DNA from 2 places in the Alteromonas sp. KUL17 genome. Region 2 is predicted to be linked to the other one. Evidence: predicted binding sites of a transcription regulator. Region 2 holds the regulator's gene; the other holds the start of a gene.
The links. Region 2 encodes MetJ, which represses methionine synthesis genes. Its sites were predicted from a motif close to TAGACGTCTAGACGTCTA; they were not measured.

Region 1: a site for MetJ is predicted at 6,447-6,464, ahead of msrA (peptide-methionine (S)-S-oxide reductase MsrA). Genes of this name have one in related genera too.

The regions. Positions count from the first base shown of each region.
Region 1 is NZ_BJKJ01000036.1:7,376-16,132, reverse strand. Features, by position in the region: gene KUL49_RS19610 (collagen-binding domain-containing protein) at 1-373, opposite strand, end outside; gene KUL49_RS19600 (biopolymer transporter ExbD) at 555-965, opposite strand; gene KUL49_RS19595 (CLCA_X family protein) at 1,108-1,896, opposite strand; gene fldB (flavodoxin FldB) at 1,922-2,458, opposite strand; gene KUL49_RS19585 (alkaline phosphatase family protein) at 2,476-4,341, opposite strand; gene KUL49_RS19580 (hypothetical protein) at 4,613-5,734, shown strand; gene msrA (peptide-methionine (S)-S-oxide reductase MsrA) at 5,824-6,369, opposite strand; gene KUL49_RS19570 (thiol-disulfide oxidoreductase DCC family protein) at 6,594-6,989, shown strand; gene KUL49_RS19565 (SDR family NAD(P)-dependent oxidoreductase) at 6,979-7,704, shown strand; gene KUL49_RS19560 (sodium-dependent transporter) at 8,016-8,757, shown strand, end outside.
Region 2 is NZ_BJKJ01000020.1:66,337-75,093, forward strand. Features, by position in the region: gene KUL49_RS15870 (DUF1294 domain-containing protein) at 1-331, shown strand, start outside; gene KUL49_RS15875 (hypothetical protein) at 328-1,068, opposite strand; partial or broken gene KUL49_RS15880 (SPOR domain-containing protein) at 1,154-1,745, opposite strand; gene priA (primosomal protein N') at 1,877-4,066, opposite strand; gene rpmE (50S ribosomal protein L31) at 4,515-4,727, shown strand; gene KUL49_RS15900 (hypothetical protein) at 4,933-5,250, opposite strand; gene KUL49_RS15905 (malic enzyme-like NAD(P)-binding protein) at 5,930-7,165, shown strand; gene metJ (met regulon transcriptional regulator MetJ) at 7,329-7,661, opposite strand; gene metF (methylenetetrahydrofolate reductase) at 7,823-8,710, shown strand.

The sequences.
Region 1 (8,757 bases), on a different contig from region 2:
TAGAATTAATGAGATTTACAGTCTGCTGAGCGTTAACCGCTTTATCGAATGTGAGTTCAGAGCCAAACACCATACCTGACACGGTAGTTGAACCACCGTGAACATCACCGCGCGTGAAATGAAGGCTACCGCCTACGGCAAGAGCAGACTCAGACATATCTGGCGATAGCAGTAAGCCGACATTGAAATCGGATACGTTCATTTCGCCACCGACAGCTAGTCTTCCTTCAACATCGGAAGATTGGCCGGTAAAGCTATCGAAGATGAATGCGTTGTATTCAAACGCTTCACTCAATTCAATTTTGGCGGCAGACACTTGTGGTGCTGACATAACCGCTGCAAGTACAGCAGTGTAGAGTATTTTTTTGTGCATAATGGCTCCAGTGACATCAGAGTCTGGAACCGAGTTTCAACATGGATTTTCCAGACACACCGAATGGTACGATCTGAACAAAATTCATGCGATAGCACAAGAGATACTTTGGTATAAGGTCTTATACGAAAAAAGCCACCCGAAGGTGGCTTTCTTTATTTTGCGTGGTCAGAAAGGCGTTTTAGCTGCTCTTTTTAACCAAAACAGATACTTTATCAATACCTGCAATTTTAACTTGGTTCATAACTTCTACCACAGTACCGTGCTCACTGTCTTCGTGAGCCTGGATAGCAGCTGAATCCGTGTTGTTTTCCGCTAGGTATGTTTGCGCGTTTGCAACCACACGACGAATATCAACTTCGCGGCCGCCCATCATAATTGTGCCATCAGCATCAATACGGATAGAAAGCGCTTTTGAAGGCTTATCGTTTTTCGCTTGATTATCTTCAGGACGGTTTACGTCCAAACCTTTCTCTTTCACGAACGAGGTCGTTACGATGAAGAAAATCAACATGATGAACACGATGTCCAACATGGGGGTCATATCAATCTGAGCCTCGTCTTCAGCCGAGGTATGCTTCTTTCTTTTCATCTCGTCTTCTTTCTTCTGTTACGTTCGAGCGCTTTAGTATACTGCTTGTTACAAAAATATACAGGGTTTTGTACAAAAACAGTGTGCTTATTAACACTTGTTGTTGAAAAAATACTCAGTTTCACAGTAATAAAACAACAAACTAGGTTTGTTTATGTGAAATAGCGACACCTAATTGGTAAAAATACAACATCAATGCCTGATTGAGTGATGTACGCAAGTTACCATGAGGATAAATGCCAAGTCTAGCTTCCGTTGATTTTTTTGTCCCCTGCACCAAAAATGCGTTTTTGATCTCGTGATCTTGAATACAGGCTTCAAATGCACGGGCAGCCATCTCCTGAGGCATAGCATAATAATACATTTTTAACGCGCGATCAGCTTCTACGGATCGCACAAAGTACTCATTTGGTCTTTTTTGATCATTTAGGAACAAAAGCGAGAAACAATCGCTCAATTTTTGATTCAACGGATGAGGATTCATCGGGGCATTGTCGAGCCAGGCCTGTGTGGCAAAGCTACCGACAGCAATACCGTCGAACATGCGCGGCGCAATATAATGATCGAAAGCGTGAAACCATTCGTGGGCTAGCGCTCCGGCTCCTGCATTTTTTGCTAGCGCAAGCTGTCTTTTCGCACTGTTGTAGTGGGCACTGCTGTGTTTTTGACCGCCACTGCCAAAAGCCAGTGACAGGGATCCGTTTAACGATAACACCTGTTCATTGATATTTAAGATCGCGACCAGATCGTAAAGCGCATCGAAAAAGAGGTTGGCAGCGATCTGTTGTTCTTCTGCTGTTACCCATCTACCCACAGTGATCGTAGCGAAATTAAACAGTTTGCGAATATCTTGAAATGAAACATCAGCGCCGTCCCTGTGGCTTGGGCCGTTGCGATAAAACTGCTGATGAATACGGCCTTTACTTTCCAACACTGACATCCGAAATTAATAGGCGTTAAGCCATCGAGACCAATAACTGTTCGCACCATGCTTCGATGCGTGCGTCTGTTTTGTCGTATTGGTTTTCATCGTCAAGAGACAGGCCAACAAACTGAGTTTTGTCTTCGGTTAACGCTTTTGAGGCGGTAAACTCGTATCCTTCGTTTGGCCAATAACCCACGATCTTACAGCCTGATGGCAATATTGCATCGTGAAGCATGCCTAGTGCATCTTGAAACCATTCACCGTAACCAAGTTGATCGCCAAGTCCGAATAAGGCGATGGTTTTCCCTGATAAATCCAAACCGTGCACTTCTTCCCAATGAGACTCCCAATCTTCCTGGAGCTCGCCAAAGTCCCACGTTGAAATACCAAAAATGATAATGTCGTATTCGGCCGTGCGCGTTAGGTTAACGTCTTTAATGTTGTGAAGGTCAACAATATCTTCGTCGAAAAGGCTATTGAGCTGCGCTTGGATTTTTTCTGCTGCCATTTCGGTATAGCAGGTTGTTGAGCCGTAAAATAATCCGATGGACAGTGCGCTATCACTCATTAGATACCTCTTTTGAACTAATCGTCTTTAGAAGCTGGGAATTCTACCTCTTTACCGTTGCTCAACAAAGCTTTGCACTGAACATCGGTGTTTTTCTGTGAAATTTTTAATACACCAATGGCGCAACCGTTGAATAATTCGCCATAGCCCAAACTTGGCTCTCTCGCTTTTACCGACATATTTCGACGTCTTGTGAAAAGGTTTAGAGGCGATTTAGAGTGGTAAAGCACGCGGTTTAATCTATCTAGCCATTTGATCAATCCATCCGGAAAGGCGTTTTTTAATCCACTGCAGGTGAACTGGGTGATGTGAGGGCTGTTGCGCCTAAAGCGCAGGCGTACATCGTATACAAAGGAATAGTGCACATCGCCAGATAGAATGATGAAATCGGGGGGCGTTTTGTAATGCCTGAATATGTTTAATATAACGTTCGCGGTGCCTTTGTGGGCCATCCAGTTCTCAGCATCAACAGTAAGCGCCTTGCCAAAAAACGTAAACACCTTTTGAATGGCTTCGATAACCTTTACACCATAAATGGGAGCGGCAGAGACGACGATGACAGATTCTTTGCCAATTATAGAATGCTGAAAATCACACAGTGCTTCCCAGTCCATTAGCCCCGAGGGCTTATTCATATTAGATTCACTGCGCCAACGCTGCGTGCGGGTGTCTAAAACCTCAATAGGTGGTGTGGTATCTAAACGGTAATGCCACTGATCAAAATCCAACAGATCATCAATGATTTCATCGTGCGAGTTTAAACCGCTTTCTCCCATTGATTCTTGTACTTTAGCAATTAATGGCGCTACTTTTTTTGGTGCATTTCCCCATCCTTGGCAAAGCAAGTAGCCGATAAGCGCATTGCCGATCATGCGTTTTGATAGAGGGTTTCCATAGACTTCTTGTTCCCAGCCCCGGGTTAAGTTCCAATCGTCGGTAACATCGTGATCGTCAAAGATCATATAGGTAGGAATATGTGCCAGAGCCCTACGTACCTGCGGTAGCTGTTTTACAAAACCGTTAAGCGCCTCGTGTTCTTTGTCGAAATTAGCGTGGTATTTTGGGGGGATCCCATCTTTATCTATATTGATATCAGCCCAAAGCGTGTCGGACCACACCAGTAAATACATAGCGATGATCTCCGCACTGCCAATCAAATGGTTTTGCGCGTTTACTGATGTGAATACCGGTTTTTTCTTAGCACCAAAGAATATTGAAGACAGTACCGTATTGGTCGCAATTTGTGGCAGAAGCTGCTCTCGTTCATAATACCCATGTTCATGTGTGGCAAGTTCATTAGTGTTGGTTACTACTGCCCCTTCCAGTGCTTCATGATAAAGACCTAAACGGTCAATCACGCTGTGTATGGCTTTAAGCATAGGACCTGCGACATCATCAGCGTAAATTTGATCGCCCGTCATCAACAGAAGATCGGGAAAATCATTTTGCTTTTTGAACGCATTTTTATGGAGTACATCTACTTGTGCTAGGGCATCATCACTGTGAAAGTGAGGCTTACGGCATGAGCCGTGCAGTATGGTCTCGGGAGTCTCGGTGTAGTGGAAACATAAGGAAGACTGTCCATCGTAAAGAAGCCCGCGTTGTTCATTTTCCCATGAAGCCTGCTGAGCATCGTCGCTAAAAGATAGCGAGTAACCTATCCGCGCAGTATCTTCGAAGGGCTCTGACGAAGTGAAAGAGAGCAAGTGTATAAATGCGTACTTACCTACGCGTATGGTTTCGCGTTGACAATTGCCGCTGACGACGACTTCATTTGCAGATAGATTTAGCGCAGGTGAATCGGCGTTACTGGTTACTACCCAAATATGACATTCTGTAGATGTCACCTTTCTTACTATCGGACCTGCAATAACTTGGGGCAAGTGCTGCGTAGAAATGACGCTCTCCTTTAATTTTCGTCAATATTAATACACGTAAGCGTGTTAACTAAATATGCTGCACATTAATTGAAAACATGATGACAGCACGACTATTTAACGTTGCCAAATCATATATGTACTCAGCAAATCTGATGTCTATCGCATAACCTTACTCTTTTTTGTGAATAAACGGTATGCTCGATATACTCCCTTACAATTTTTTCAGTTTTACCTTTTGCTCTCGTCTTAATAAACGGAGAGAGGACTTCACACTATGCTAAAATATTTAACCAGTGCTGTGCTAACCACTTTATTGATAAGCGCCTGTAGCGAGCCGAAAGACGTTGTTATAACTCCTGAACCTCAAGACTTAACAGAAGTCACTGTGGGTAAATGGATCCTTGATGAAAAAGGCAACGTTATGTTTGATCCTCAAACCTCAGGGTTAGTGGTGCTAGATGGTCAACTTGTCACTATCGCAGATGCTAGCGCTGATACCACTCAACAGTTGAAACTTCATAGCATTTCACCAGGTACCACAACGCTGAGCGCATCGAGCGAACGCTTTTCATTTTCCAATACCGTGCGCCGAAGCTGCTTTTATAGCTATTTGAGCGAGCAACCTGATTTAGAAGCGCTAGCCGTAGATCCCAGAGACACTAACGTAATTTATACGGTTACCGAAGATGCTACCCGTACCGGCGCATTAAGCCCTCGCTGTGAATCCAAATACGAGGAAACAGGGTCAACAGATTACCCTACCTTGTTGGTAAAATTGACACGAAAAGATAATGGCTCGGTTGAAATGTCGGATGTGCGACCTCTTCAGTTTCCCAACGATTTTGAAGTAGGTAATTTTCCTAACGACGGCATTGAAGGGTTGACGATGGCTGAAGACGGCACGTTATATCTGGCGCTAGAGAAAGATAAAGCAGGACAGCCAAGAATTTTTACATTGTCTGTTGATGAAGACTTTTTCTCGTCGAATGATTTTGCCACAGTGAGCGAGCCTAACCTTCAACTTCCTTCGTTTACTTCAGGTAATCACCCTATCAATGGACTGGCGTTATATACTCATTCAACAGGCGCATCCTATTTGTTTGGCGCAGCAAGAAACGACAATGAACTGTGGGTAATTGATGTGAGTGGCAATAAGCCAACAAAGCGTATCCCTATTACCTTCGACGTTGCCGGCGATCAGAGTTGCGAACAGTACACAATGGATAATTCGTCGATGGAAGGACTAGTAACCATTGAAAATACCTTGTGGATCATTAACGATCCTTGGGAGAAAAACTACCTTAAAAACGCGACGTGTGAAGCGCATAAGAAGCGTTATGAAGACTTAGCGCCTTTATTATTTCCACTAGAAATTAACAGCGTTTGGTTTGAATAATAAGAAAACGAATAGATTGAAAAACAAAAGGGTTGCTTTTAAGCAACCCTTTTTATTGTTGGCTAACGCTATTAATATCGCTGTTTTATTTATGCGTCGCTGCGAAGTCGAGAAGCGAAGGTTTTTTTGAACTTCGCAAGTTTAGGTGCCACCACCATAGAGCAATACTGGTTTTGTGGATTATTTTTGAAGTAATCTTGGTGGTAGTCTTCGGCCTCGTAGTAGTTATTTACTGCTACAATTTCAGTCACTACGGGATCGGGCCAAATCTCTTCTTCTGTAATTTCTGCGATAATTTTTTCTGCTTCAGCTTTTTGTGTATCGTCGTGATAGAAAACCGCGCTGCGATACTGTGTGCCTACATCATTGCCCTGTCTGTTAAGCTGTGTAGGGTTATGCAGCGCAAAGAAAATTTCTAGTATCTCTCGGTAGCTAATGCTGTCGGCATCAAACGTCACTTGTACCACTTCAGCATGGCCGGTATTTCCTTTGCATACCTCTTCATAGGTTGGATCGGCCTTTTCGCCTCCAGCATAGCCAGAAATTGCTTTTTCCACGCCTTCAACGCTATTAAACGCTGATTCGATACACCAAAAGCATCCGCCTGCCAACGTGGCGACTTGTAAATTTGCCATAGTAAAAACCTCTCTTAATCTTTGTCTGTAGTGTGGGTGCGGGTAGGTCACAACACAAGTCATCCAAGCGTGTTTTTTTATCGTATAAACGAATATTAAATAAGAATAATGTGCGAGCTGAGTGAAAGGTTTTAACATGTGAGGTTAGCTGCTTTCTTTCAAGCAGTTTGCAACTGGTAAGAATGCGTATAAACGTGTTCAAAATTTGGCAGAGGTATTCAGTCGTGATTATTTTCTATGACGGGTATTGTCCGTTGTGTATCGCTGAAATGCGTCATTTAAGAAAAAGAGACAAGCACAACAAATTAACATTGGTAGATATTCAGGCCCCCGATTTTTCGAACCGTTATCCAACCATGGATTGGCATGCACTCAATGCAAGAATTCACGGACTTCGTGAAGACGGGACGTTGATAACTGGCCTTGATGTCACTCATGAAGCATGGAAAGCCGTGGGCATGGGTTGGCTATATGCATCGCTTCGCTGGCCTGTTATTCGTCATGTAGCCGATGCTTTCTACAATGTATTCGCAAAGCATAGATACACCATTTCATACCTGTTAACAGGTAAAAAACGCCAGTGCGATCGCTGCATACCAGGAGAAGCCAGTGAAAAATAACGTCCTTATAGTGGGCGCGTCGGGCGGTATTGCGTCTGCGCTTATTGAGCAATATAGCAGTGATGGTGCTAGGGTGTTTGCGGTTAGTCGCGCGCCTTTATCTGACACCAATCATTCTGGGGATGTTACCTATCATCAGCTGGCCGAACAGGACGATAGGCACATTAGCGAATTTGTTGAACAGCTGGCTGAACAGCAGGTTGTGTTAACTACAGTAGTTATCACAACAGGCTTTCTACACCGCGAAAGCGATGGCATTCATCCTGAGAAACGTTTGGAAGATGTCAGCGAGCAGGCCTTAGCGGCTTATTTTTCGACTAACAGCATTATTCCCGCAATGTGGCTCAAGCATTTGGTGAATATTATGAGTAAAGAAGGCTCAACCCTTGTTTGCTTAAGCGCGAGAGTAGGGAGTATTTCAGATAATGGACTTGGCGGGTGGTACGGCTACCGCGCGTCGAAAGCGGCGCTCAACATGTTGGTTAAAACGGCGTCGGTAGAATACAAGCGCAGATTGAAAGACGTGATGCTTGTTTGTTATCACCCTGGGACGGTTGATACGGGGCTTTCTAAGCCTTTTCAAAAGAACGTCGCCGCCAAGAAACTGTTCACGCCTGAGTTTACCGCTAAACAGCTCATTCACCACCTTTCGGCGCTTAATCGAGACCAAGCTTGTCATTTTATCGACTGGAATGGCGAAGTGGTAACTTGGTGATACGGTCTAACATCATTTCAGCAAGTCCAACATCAAGACTTTTTATTTCACTGCTGTTACCATGCTATTTTTGGGAATGGTGCAGCGTATTGATAAGCCCATAGAGGTAGCAATACAACGCGTTGACGCCACACGTGAGTCATAACAACAAACGCCATCCTGATAATAAATAATACCAGTTCGCTCGGCTTGATTCTTACGAATAGTAAGTACCGACAACCAGCATAAATTGTGAGCACACGACGTTTTTGTGCATCACAAGGCGTGATACGGCGAATTGCTATAACAATAACTCAACAAGAGGAAGGGATATGAGCGGGGCCAGAGAACAGTTCGGATCGCGCATAGGTTTTATTTTGGCAGCTGCAGGTTCTGCGGTAGGCATAGGTAATTTGGTAGGGTTTCCTGTCGGTGCAGCTAAAAATGGCGGTGGTGCATTTCTTTTAATGTACGCTATTTTCGTTTTTGCCATTTGTTTACCGGTAATGCTGGCGGAAATGTCAGTAGGTCGCCATGCTAAAAAAGACCCGCTTGGTGCATACAGTGATATAAGCGGTAATGAAAAGAAATGGAAAGTCGCGGGGTGGCTAGCTATTGCTACGCCGTTCATGATTGCCGTTTTCTACATGGTTATTACTGTGTGGCTTTTCGGCTATTTGTTCGAAGCAGTAAGCGGAAATCTAGACAAGTTAGCTAACCCAGAAACCTTTGGGCTGTTTATTAACTCAGAAGCCATCTTTTTATATATGGCGGCCGTTGTTGGTGTGGTCTACCTCATCCTTCAAGGCGGTGTAAAAGAAGGGATAGAAAAAGCGGCAAAGCTGCTCATGCCTGCGCTTTTCGTGATGCTAATCGGTCTCGTTATCTTTGTATTAACCCGCGAAAATGCGATGGCTGGCGTTGAGTTCTACATTGTTCCTGAGTTTTCAAAAATCACTGCTGAAGTGGTGAATGGTGCGCTATCGCAGGCCTTTTTCTCTCTATCGTTGGGCATGGGTATTCTTATAACCTATGGTAGCTACATTGATAAGCGTGCAGATGTACCGAGCGCTG
Region 2 (8,757 bases):
TGCACTTGCGTTATTTACATTGTCAGGTCGGCTACCGTTTATAGTATCTATCGTTTATGGCGCGGTAAGTTTGCTTACCATACTGTTTTACGGCATAGACAAATCGGCTGCAAAAAAGGAAAAACGGCGAGTTTCAGAGGCAAAACTGCATATATTAAGCTTATTGGGAGGTTGGCCTGGTGCATTGCTAGCCCAACAGATTTTTAAACATAAGCGTAGTAAATCGTCATTTATGAGAGTTTATTGGGTAACGGTTTTGGTTAATCTCATTTTGCTTGGGCTAATTGCATTTGAAGTGATTAATACGCAGGCATTCATGGTTGAAATTTAGCGAAATCGATACCCTTCAATGTAAAAACCAAAACCACTTTCGTAGCCCTTAACATACACCCATCCTTTATTCGGTAGGCGTTTGTGCTCACTTTCCCTTAAGCATAATCGCCCATCAGACAGGGGACCGTTCTCTTTTAGCAAAAGTGGATGTCGACAGTGCTTAGAGCCGCTTCCTTTTTCATAAGCAAATTTTCTTTCTGTTTCTTGTTTATCGGACGCTAAGTGAAGCGTGTAGGGCAATGCCGTATCAACAAAACTAAACCACAAGAAAAAGGCTAATAGCGGCATGCCAAATAACGTCATTTTTCCACGCAAATCTTTAGTTACATACTGCGCGTATCGTTTATCAACAAAAATAGTGAGGTAATAAAAGGCGCTATAAACAACAGTGAGAAGTACGATGGCCCAATTCGAATTGTCTAGCCAAGAATTGATCACAATAAAATCGGTTAAAACACTTACGAACATTGCGCCAATAAGTACTAAAAAAGTACCGTTACTGATACGTGTTATTGGATGAAGCTCAGACCACTTAGGTCGAGTAAAATACTCTTCTTGAAGGGCGCTATCCGTATTATTCTCAGGTGGCAGCGTTGCCCGCTTAGCAGCGAGCTCATTTTTTGCTGCCTGATAGCGTTCTGGAAAGGCCTGCTTATCAATATTTTCCAGAACGTCCTCAAGCTCTTCTATGCTATAAGCGGCGTAATTTGGTTGTTCGGTGATGGCAATACTCATTGATACTTCCTTGTAAACGCATTCTTTCTCTACGCGCTATTTCAGCGCCATATGCACCGCATTAAGTGTTACCTACAATAAACTGCTACAAATTCCAGTACCAAATTTGGCATGTCGCAATGTTCACTTTACGCAGACTGTGCTTGGCTTTTTCTGCATCACGCTTAGACTCGTAAGGGCCCAGAATAACGCGGAACCAATCGCCGTTGCTGCCAGTGCTGTGTCTGATAAGCGCCTCTAAACCTTGGAATGCAATTTTGGCTTTCATCTCTTCAGCCTGCGCGCGGGTTCTAAACGAGGCGCACTGCATTAAATAGCGTTTGTCAGATTTTTCTTGCTCTTTGACCTCAACTTCTACTTCATATCCTGGAAGGGTCTTAATGTACTCCCATTCTTCTTCAGGAAGCTCAGGTAACGTCTCTTCTGTAGGAGCTACAGGTCGTGAAGCTTGTGTATCCACGTCGTCTTCTACATTGTCTTTTATTGACCACAAAAATGCACCAAAGCCAATCACCAATGCGAATACGCCAACAAGGCGCACAATAGGAAGTTTTCCAGAAACCGGGGCGTTAGATTGCGCATTTGATTGAGCGCTTCTGGCCGGTTTTTCTACCTTTACCAGCAGGCTTCTTTTTTTGAGGAGAGCGTCCACGAGAGACATAATCGCGTTGAGCCATAGTCGGCAATATTCCTACTTGTTATCGTTGTTTGTATGCGTAAGAAAACGTCATATACCAAATCTTTATGAAGCAGCAGCTTTCCTGCACTTCAATCCTGCAGAAATTTTAACGTATTGCTACCCAACAAGCTAACTGAAATCGGTAGGATCAATATCTATCGACCACCTTACCTTCATTGCCTGTGGCAACGCCTGTAAAAATGGCAGCGCCAAACGCAGCGCATTGTGAAGCGGCGCACGCTTTTCATGACTGCATACCAGCATAAACCGAAACCTGCCTTGCCGCTTTTCAATCAAACAAGGAAACGGGCCATTTAACGCAATAGCATGCTGCTGGTGAAATACTTGCTTGCTGTCTTGTAAAAAGCGATAGGCCAAACTGCTGTCGGTCGCTTCTGCGCGAATGACAAACTGGCTAATAAAAGGGGGAAGCCCTGCCGCTTTTCGCTCCATTAAAGCGTGTCTGGCGAAATGCCCATAGCCGTTATGTACTAAATCTTGTAGCAAAGGATGGTGGGGATTGTGAGTTTGCAGCCACATTTCACCGGGTTTACTAGCGCGCCCTGCTCTTCCTGCAAGCTGAGTTACAAGCTGAGCGAGCTTTTCTGGTGCTCTAAAATCGGCACTAAAAAGTGCGCCATCACAATCTAGCACCGCCACTAAGGTTACATGCGGAAAATGGTGACCTTTTGATAGTATTTGGGTACCTACCAGCAGCTGGTACTCTTGGCGGTTTATTGCTTCTAGCGTCTGGTGCAGTTTGTCTTTGCCCCGCACGGTATCGCTGTCTATTCGTACCTGCTTAACACCGGGAAATAAGCTTGTAAGACCTTGCTCGACTTGCTCGGTGCCCGTACCCGCCGTAACTAATTCATTGTGATGGCACGCTTCGCAGTTTGATGGCATTGAGCGCATGCTGCCGCAGTGATGACACTGCAAACGGTTCTGCGCTTTATGCACCGTATACGGGCGGTCACAACGCTTACACATGACGGTTTCGCCGCAGTGATGGCAAAGCAGCGCTGGCGCATAGCCTCTGCGATTCACAAACACCAATACCTGATTTCCCGCGTTGATATGCTGGCGCATTATCGTTAGCAAGCCTTGCGAAATACCGTAGTGAATGGGTTGGTCACGCGCGTCCAACACATGCTGATACGTGCTTTTCGCCCCTCCCGCTCGCTTAGTTAACTGCAAATGGGCATAGCGACCGCTTAGCGCATTATTAAGTGTTTCGAGTGCGGGCGTGGCGCTGCCTAATAAAAGAGGAATATTGTGCTGCTTAGCCCGCATGGCTGCTAGGTCACGGGCGTGATAGCGAAGTCCATCTTGTTGTTTAAAAGACTCGTCGTGCTCTTCATCCACAATCAGCATGCCGGGGTTGTGCAGCGGCGTGAAAATAGCCGAGCGGGTACCGATGATTATCCCGAGTTCACCAGCTCTTGCTCGCTGCCACACCTGTAGCCGTTCTTTATCAGAAAGCTGAGAGTGTAAAACGCCCACTGCAATACCAAAGCGCTTTTCAAAACGTGACACCGTTTGCGGCGTAAGCCCAATTTCTGGCACAAGTATAAGCACTTGTTTTCCGTCGCGCAGTAAGGGTTCGATGGCTTGAAGGTACACTTCCGTTTTACCGCTACCGGTAACCCCTTCAAGCAAACTTACAGCGAAATTGCCCTGCTGACGATTAAGTGCGGCAATGGCAACCGACTGCTCAGTATCTGGAATTGGCTTTTCAGACACCGATAACGAGGCAAGCCAACTGCCTGACTTAAATTCAGGCGCGACTTCTTCAATGCTTATCAATGACTTTTCGACAAGTGCTTTGACCGCAGGTGCGCCATACTGCTTGCGCGCTTGGGACGCTAATAAGGCACCACCGGCCAGTGCAGTAAAACAGGCTTGTTGTTTAGGCGCCCGCGATAACGTGTCTGCAGTCGTTTGCTTACCTTCTTCGGTAAGCATTAACATGTCTTGGGGTGTTGGCGCTGCTGACTCGCCTTTGCGTAATAAGACAGGCAGCATGGCGTGTAGCACTTCACCCGGCGCATGATGATAGTACTGCCACAGCCATTGGGCCATTTTCAACAACACCCCATCTATAATAGGGCTATCGTCCAGTACCGACTCAATGGCTTTTAGCTTGTTGGAGTTTTCAATGTCGCTTTCAGGTTTGTGTAGGGTTTCAACAACTACGCCCACAAGTTTGCGCGGACCGAAAGGCACAACCACTCTTACACCCGCACTTAGTGCGTTATCGTGGGTATACGTGAAAAGTTGGCGCAGTGGCACTGGCACGGCAACTTGGATAAAGGCCATTGCGAAGGTTCTACCTTATTTGACGATTGTTACAGCGCGTAATGCGCTTACTAAGCTTCTTATGTTGAAACTAATTATACTGAGGCTTCTTGCAGACCTATACGTTACAGCAAGTTGAGCTGCTAACAGCTAGCTACACATTTTGCCACTAGAGCATCTGGCCCAGTCTTGAAAGACAAATATTTAAACATACTTTACAGGTAAGCATAAAAGGAATGTTTTTTGTTTGGCCTTTTTATACGGCTACCTTTTTATACGGCTGCCTTGTCTAGCTCTCTTGTTTAGCATTTGGCCAAAAACCGCTTGATCAAGGCCCTGCCATCCTTTATTATGCGCCGCTCTTTTGCGATAGGCTGTTCTTTGAACGACTTATCATTTGAATTAAGTAACGTATGGTGTGCGACTTCGGGTTGTATAGCGATACGGCCTTATTATGTGAGGTAACCCAATGAAACAAGATATCCACCCAAAATACGAAGCAATCACAGCAACTTGCTCATGTGGTAACGTAATGAACATTCGCTCTACGCTTGGTAAAGACATCAACCTAGACGTATGTTCTTCGTGTCACCCATTCTACACTGGTAAGCAACGTAACGTTGACACTGGTGGTCGTGTTGATCGCTTCAAGAAGCGTTTCGGTGCATTGGGCAAAAAGTAAGCCTGATATCGAGTTCGAAAAAAGCGCCTTTATGGCGCTTTTTTATTGCTTAAAATTCACGCTTCACACAAACAAGGTGTGCCAAACAGCGCTTTACCGCCGTTATCCTACGTCAGGCCAGTACCTAGCCAGTGTAACAAGCCCTGCAACTCGCCTTTCTGAAAACGTTTTTAGCTTAATTTGCAACATTCAGCGTAACCTGAACTCAGTGAAGGTTTTTAACATTAGATAAATGCCTATCCCAATTGCCGCCACTCACTTTCTTACACTCTTCTTCGCTATCAAAATAAATACCAACGGGTGCTGACTTAATTGACGCTAAAGCAATATTCACTTGGTTTATGAAGTCTATATCCCAACCATTAGTTAACGCCCGCTGCTTCTCCTGCTCAGTATTAAACACGGCAATCACTTGCGGCGCTCTCCAATGCCCTACGTGAGTTAGCCAAACAAATCCATTATTGGTAGATTTTACGCTTTCGCACACATCGGTTAGCACGGTTATTAGTTTTCTTTCTGTCATATCCTCGCCTTCAGCGCGAATTTTGAGTGGGCTTTCACAGGATTGTATCAGAAATATTGGATGGAGAATTAACGAGGTGTCTCCCTTCGTTCTATTTTCCTGATTTGGGTTTCTGTCCAATGCATTTATGAGAACGTAGATCCCTTTGATAGCTTTGTTTTTATCCTCCACACAATAGACCTACAGAATGTTATGACAAGTCAAAATAAATAGCATGAATGGCAATTATAGCCCCATTTTACTGGTCTAATTAGTACGCCTAACCTACATTGGTATATGAGAATTCTGATCAGATATGTACACAGTGATTGGCTGTGTTAGAGTTGCGATCGGCACTTTGATAGTGAGCATTAATTCTGTGAATAATGCATTGCTTTCAAGACTTATGGCGCTTTTGGGTACATAAACCAGAGGCTTGTATCCATTAAGGTATGTGAACAAAATCAGTAAAGGTTAACGCCTAGTCTGCTTTTCCACATGCCACCTTGGGGCCTATTGATGATTGCTGTAAAACAAAGATCAACAAGCCCTAGTGCTAACAACTATTTATAATCACTTTTGTCATTACTTGGTTGTAACGCGCTTACGTTTATCTACCTATAACTATAACGACAATAAAATAGCTACAGAGCGTGAACGAAAACACCGATGAACCCTACATCTAAGGATACCTTTTTACATGTCAGATTTTAGACAACGCGCACTCGACTATCACGCCAAACCCACACCTGGAAAAATCCGCGTAGAGTTATCTAAGCCAGCAGACAGCGTCGATGACCTTGCTCTTGCCTACAGCCCAGGCGTTGCCGAGCCGGTCAGAGAAATTGCTGAAGATGCAGATAACGCCTATAAGTACACGGGTAAAGGAAACCTGGTTGCCGTTATCAGTAACGGAACCGCAATTTTAGGGTTGGGTAACCTAGGCCCACTGGCATCGAAACCTGTTATGGAAGGTAAAGCCCTTCTGTTTAAACGCTTTGCTGGCCTGGATGCCATTGACATTGAAGTGAAGCATCGTACAACCGAAGAGTTCATTAATACAGTAGCGAATATCGCTGACACATTTGGCGGCATTAACTTAGAAGACATTAAAGCGCCTGAATGCTTTGAGATTGAACAAGAGCTAATTAAGCGCTGTAAGATTCCGGTATTTCATGATGATCAGCACGGTACCGCTATTGTAACTGCAGCGGGCATGCTTAATGCTCTGGAAATTCAGGGTAAAAGCATAGAGAGCGCTAAAATTGTGTGTATGGGTGCCGGTGCAGCAGCGGTCGCTTGTATGGAACTGCTTATTAAGTGTGGTGCCCAGCGTGAGCGTATTTATATGCTAGACAGAAAAGGCGTTATCCATACTCGTCGCGAAGACTTAACTGAGCACAAAAAGCTATTTGCTAACAATACTGACAAGCGTACGCTTGAAGACGTAATGGAAGGTGCGGATATTTTTGTTGGTGTGTCTGGACCGGATGTTTTACCACCAGAAACACTGGCCTTGATGGCTGAAAACCCAATTGTATTTGCATGTTCTAACCCAGACCCTGAGATAAAGCCTGAACTTGCTCACGAAGTACGTAAAGATCTTATTATGGCTACCGGACGCTCGGACTACCCTAACCAGGTTAACAACGTACTGTGTTTCCCGTTTATTTTCCGTGGCGCACTAGATGTTCGTGCAACGGCCATTAACGATGAAATGAAAGTAGCGGCAGTAGAAGCCCTTCGTGCTATCACGAAGGAGCCTGTACCAGAAGAAGTACTAGCTGCCAGTAAGAGTACTAGTCTGACATTTGGTAAGGAGTACATTATTCCTAAACCTATGGACCCGCGTTTATGCGAGCGTATTGCTACCGCCGTATCTAAGGCTGCGATTGAATCTGGTGTTGCACGCGTGCCTGAAAGCCCAGAAGAATAAAATTCTGGCGCATTAGGCAAAAAAATGGAGGGGCTAGTGCTCAACCTTTATTTGCTAAAAAGTGCGCTTAGAGAATACAAGTACATAAAAAACGGCGCCGTGTTGTAGGTTATCAACTAGCAATAACTTACAACAAAGCGCCGTTTCTCTTTAATACCAAATATCAGTCGTCTTCCGACACATCGTTTTCGAAGCTTGGATCAATGCCCATTTCTTCCATAATGCGTCTTGCTTCAGCCGGTACGCGATTAGGATTGTCTTTGCGCAGGTCATCATCGTTAGGCAATGGTTGACCGGTAAACGCATGCAAAAATGCTTCGCACAACAATTCTGAATTAGTGGCGTGACGCAGATTATTGATTTGGCGGCGAGTACGCTCATCAGTAAGCGCCTTAAGCACATTAATAGGTATAGAGACAGTGACTTTCTTTACCTGTTCGCTCTTCTTGCCATGCTCTGCGTAGGGGTGAATATATTTACCGTTCCATTCTGCCATTGTACTAACTCGGTCTACTCTTTTTTATGTTATGAAGAGAAATTCTAAACAAGTTCACGAAAAGGTCAATTGAGCAGTGTAAACCTCTTGACGTCTAGACATATATTCTTTAATTTAGACGTCTAAACGTCTATAAGAATACATTTTTGAGAGAAAAAGCCATGGTTTCTTACGCACAAGGTATCGATGCATTAAACCAGTCCCTGTCGGAACTGCGTGATATTGATGTATCTTTTGAATTCTTTCCGCCTAAAACGGAAGCCATGGAACAGACCCTGTGGAAGTCAGTTGAACGTCTAGCGCCACTAAAGCCAAGCTACATGTCGGTAACCTACGGCGCGAATAGCGGTGAGCGTGACAGAACCCACGACGTAGTAAAACGCATTCAGCAGCAAACCGGTGTCGCGGCGGTTCCTCACTTGACCTGTGTTGATGCTAGCCGTGATGAGCTTAAGCAAATTGCAAAAGACTACTGGGACTCAGGTATTCGCCGTATTGTTGCGCTTCGTGGCGATTTACCGCCAGGAGTAGAAAAGACAGAGATGTATGCCTCTGATCTTGTTGCCTTGCTAAAAGACGTTGCCGATTTTGATATTTCTGTTGCTGCCTATCCAGAGAAGCACCCTGAAGCACCAAATGCGCAGTTTGATTTACTAAACCTTAAGCGCAAAGCAGAAGCAGGTGCCACAGAAGCGATAACCCAGTTCTTTTTCGATACGAGTGTGTACCTTCGATTTAGAGACCGTGCAGCCGCAGCGGGTGTCGACTTAGATATCGTTCCGGGTATTTTGCCGGTAACCAACTACCAAACACTGGTGAAATTTGCGGGGTTCACAAATGTTCATGTGCCGGGATGGTTACACAAAATGTTCGACGGCCTTGATGCCGACGACCAAGCTACCCGTAATCTTATAGGCGCTAACATTGCTATGGACCAAGTTAAAGTACTCGCTAAAGAAGGGGTAAAACACTTCCATTTCTATACGTTGAACCGTAGTGAATTAAGCTACGCCATCTGCCACATGCTCGGCGTGCGTTCAGGCGCTTAATACATACGACAATCAGGACCGTGCTTACGTTTTTTAACGAAGTACTC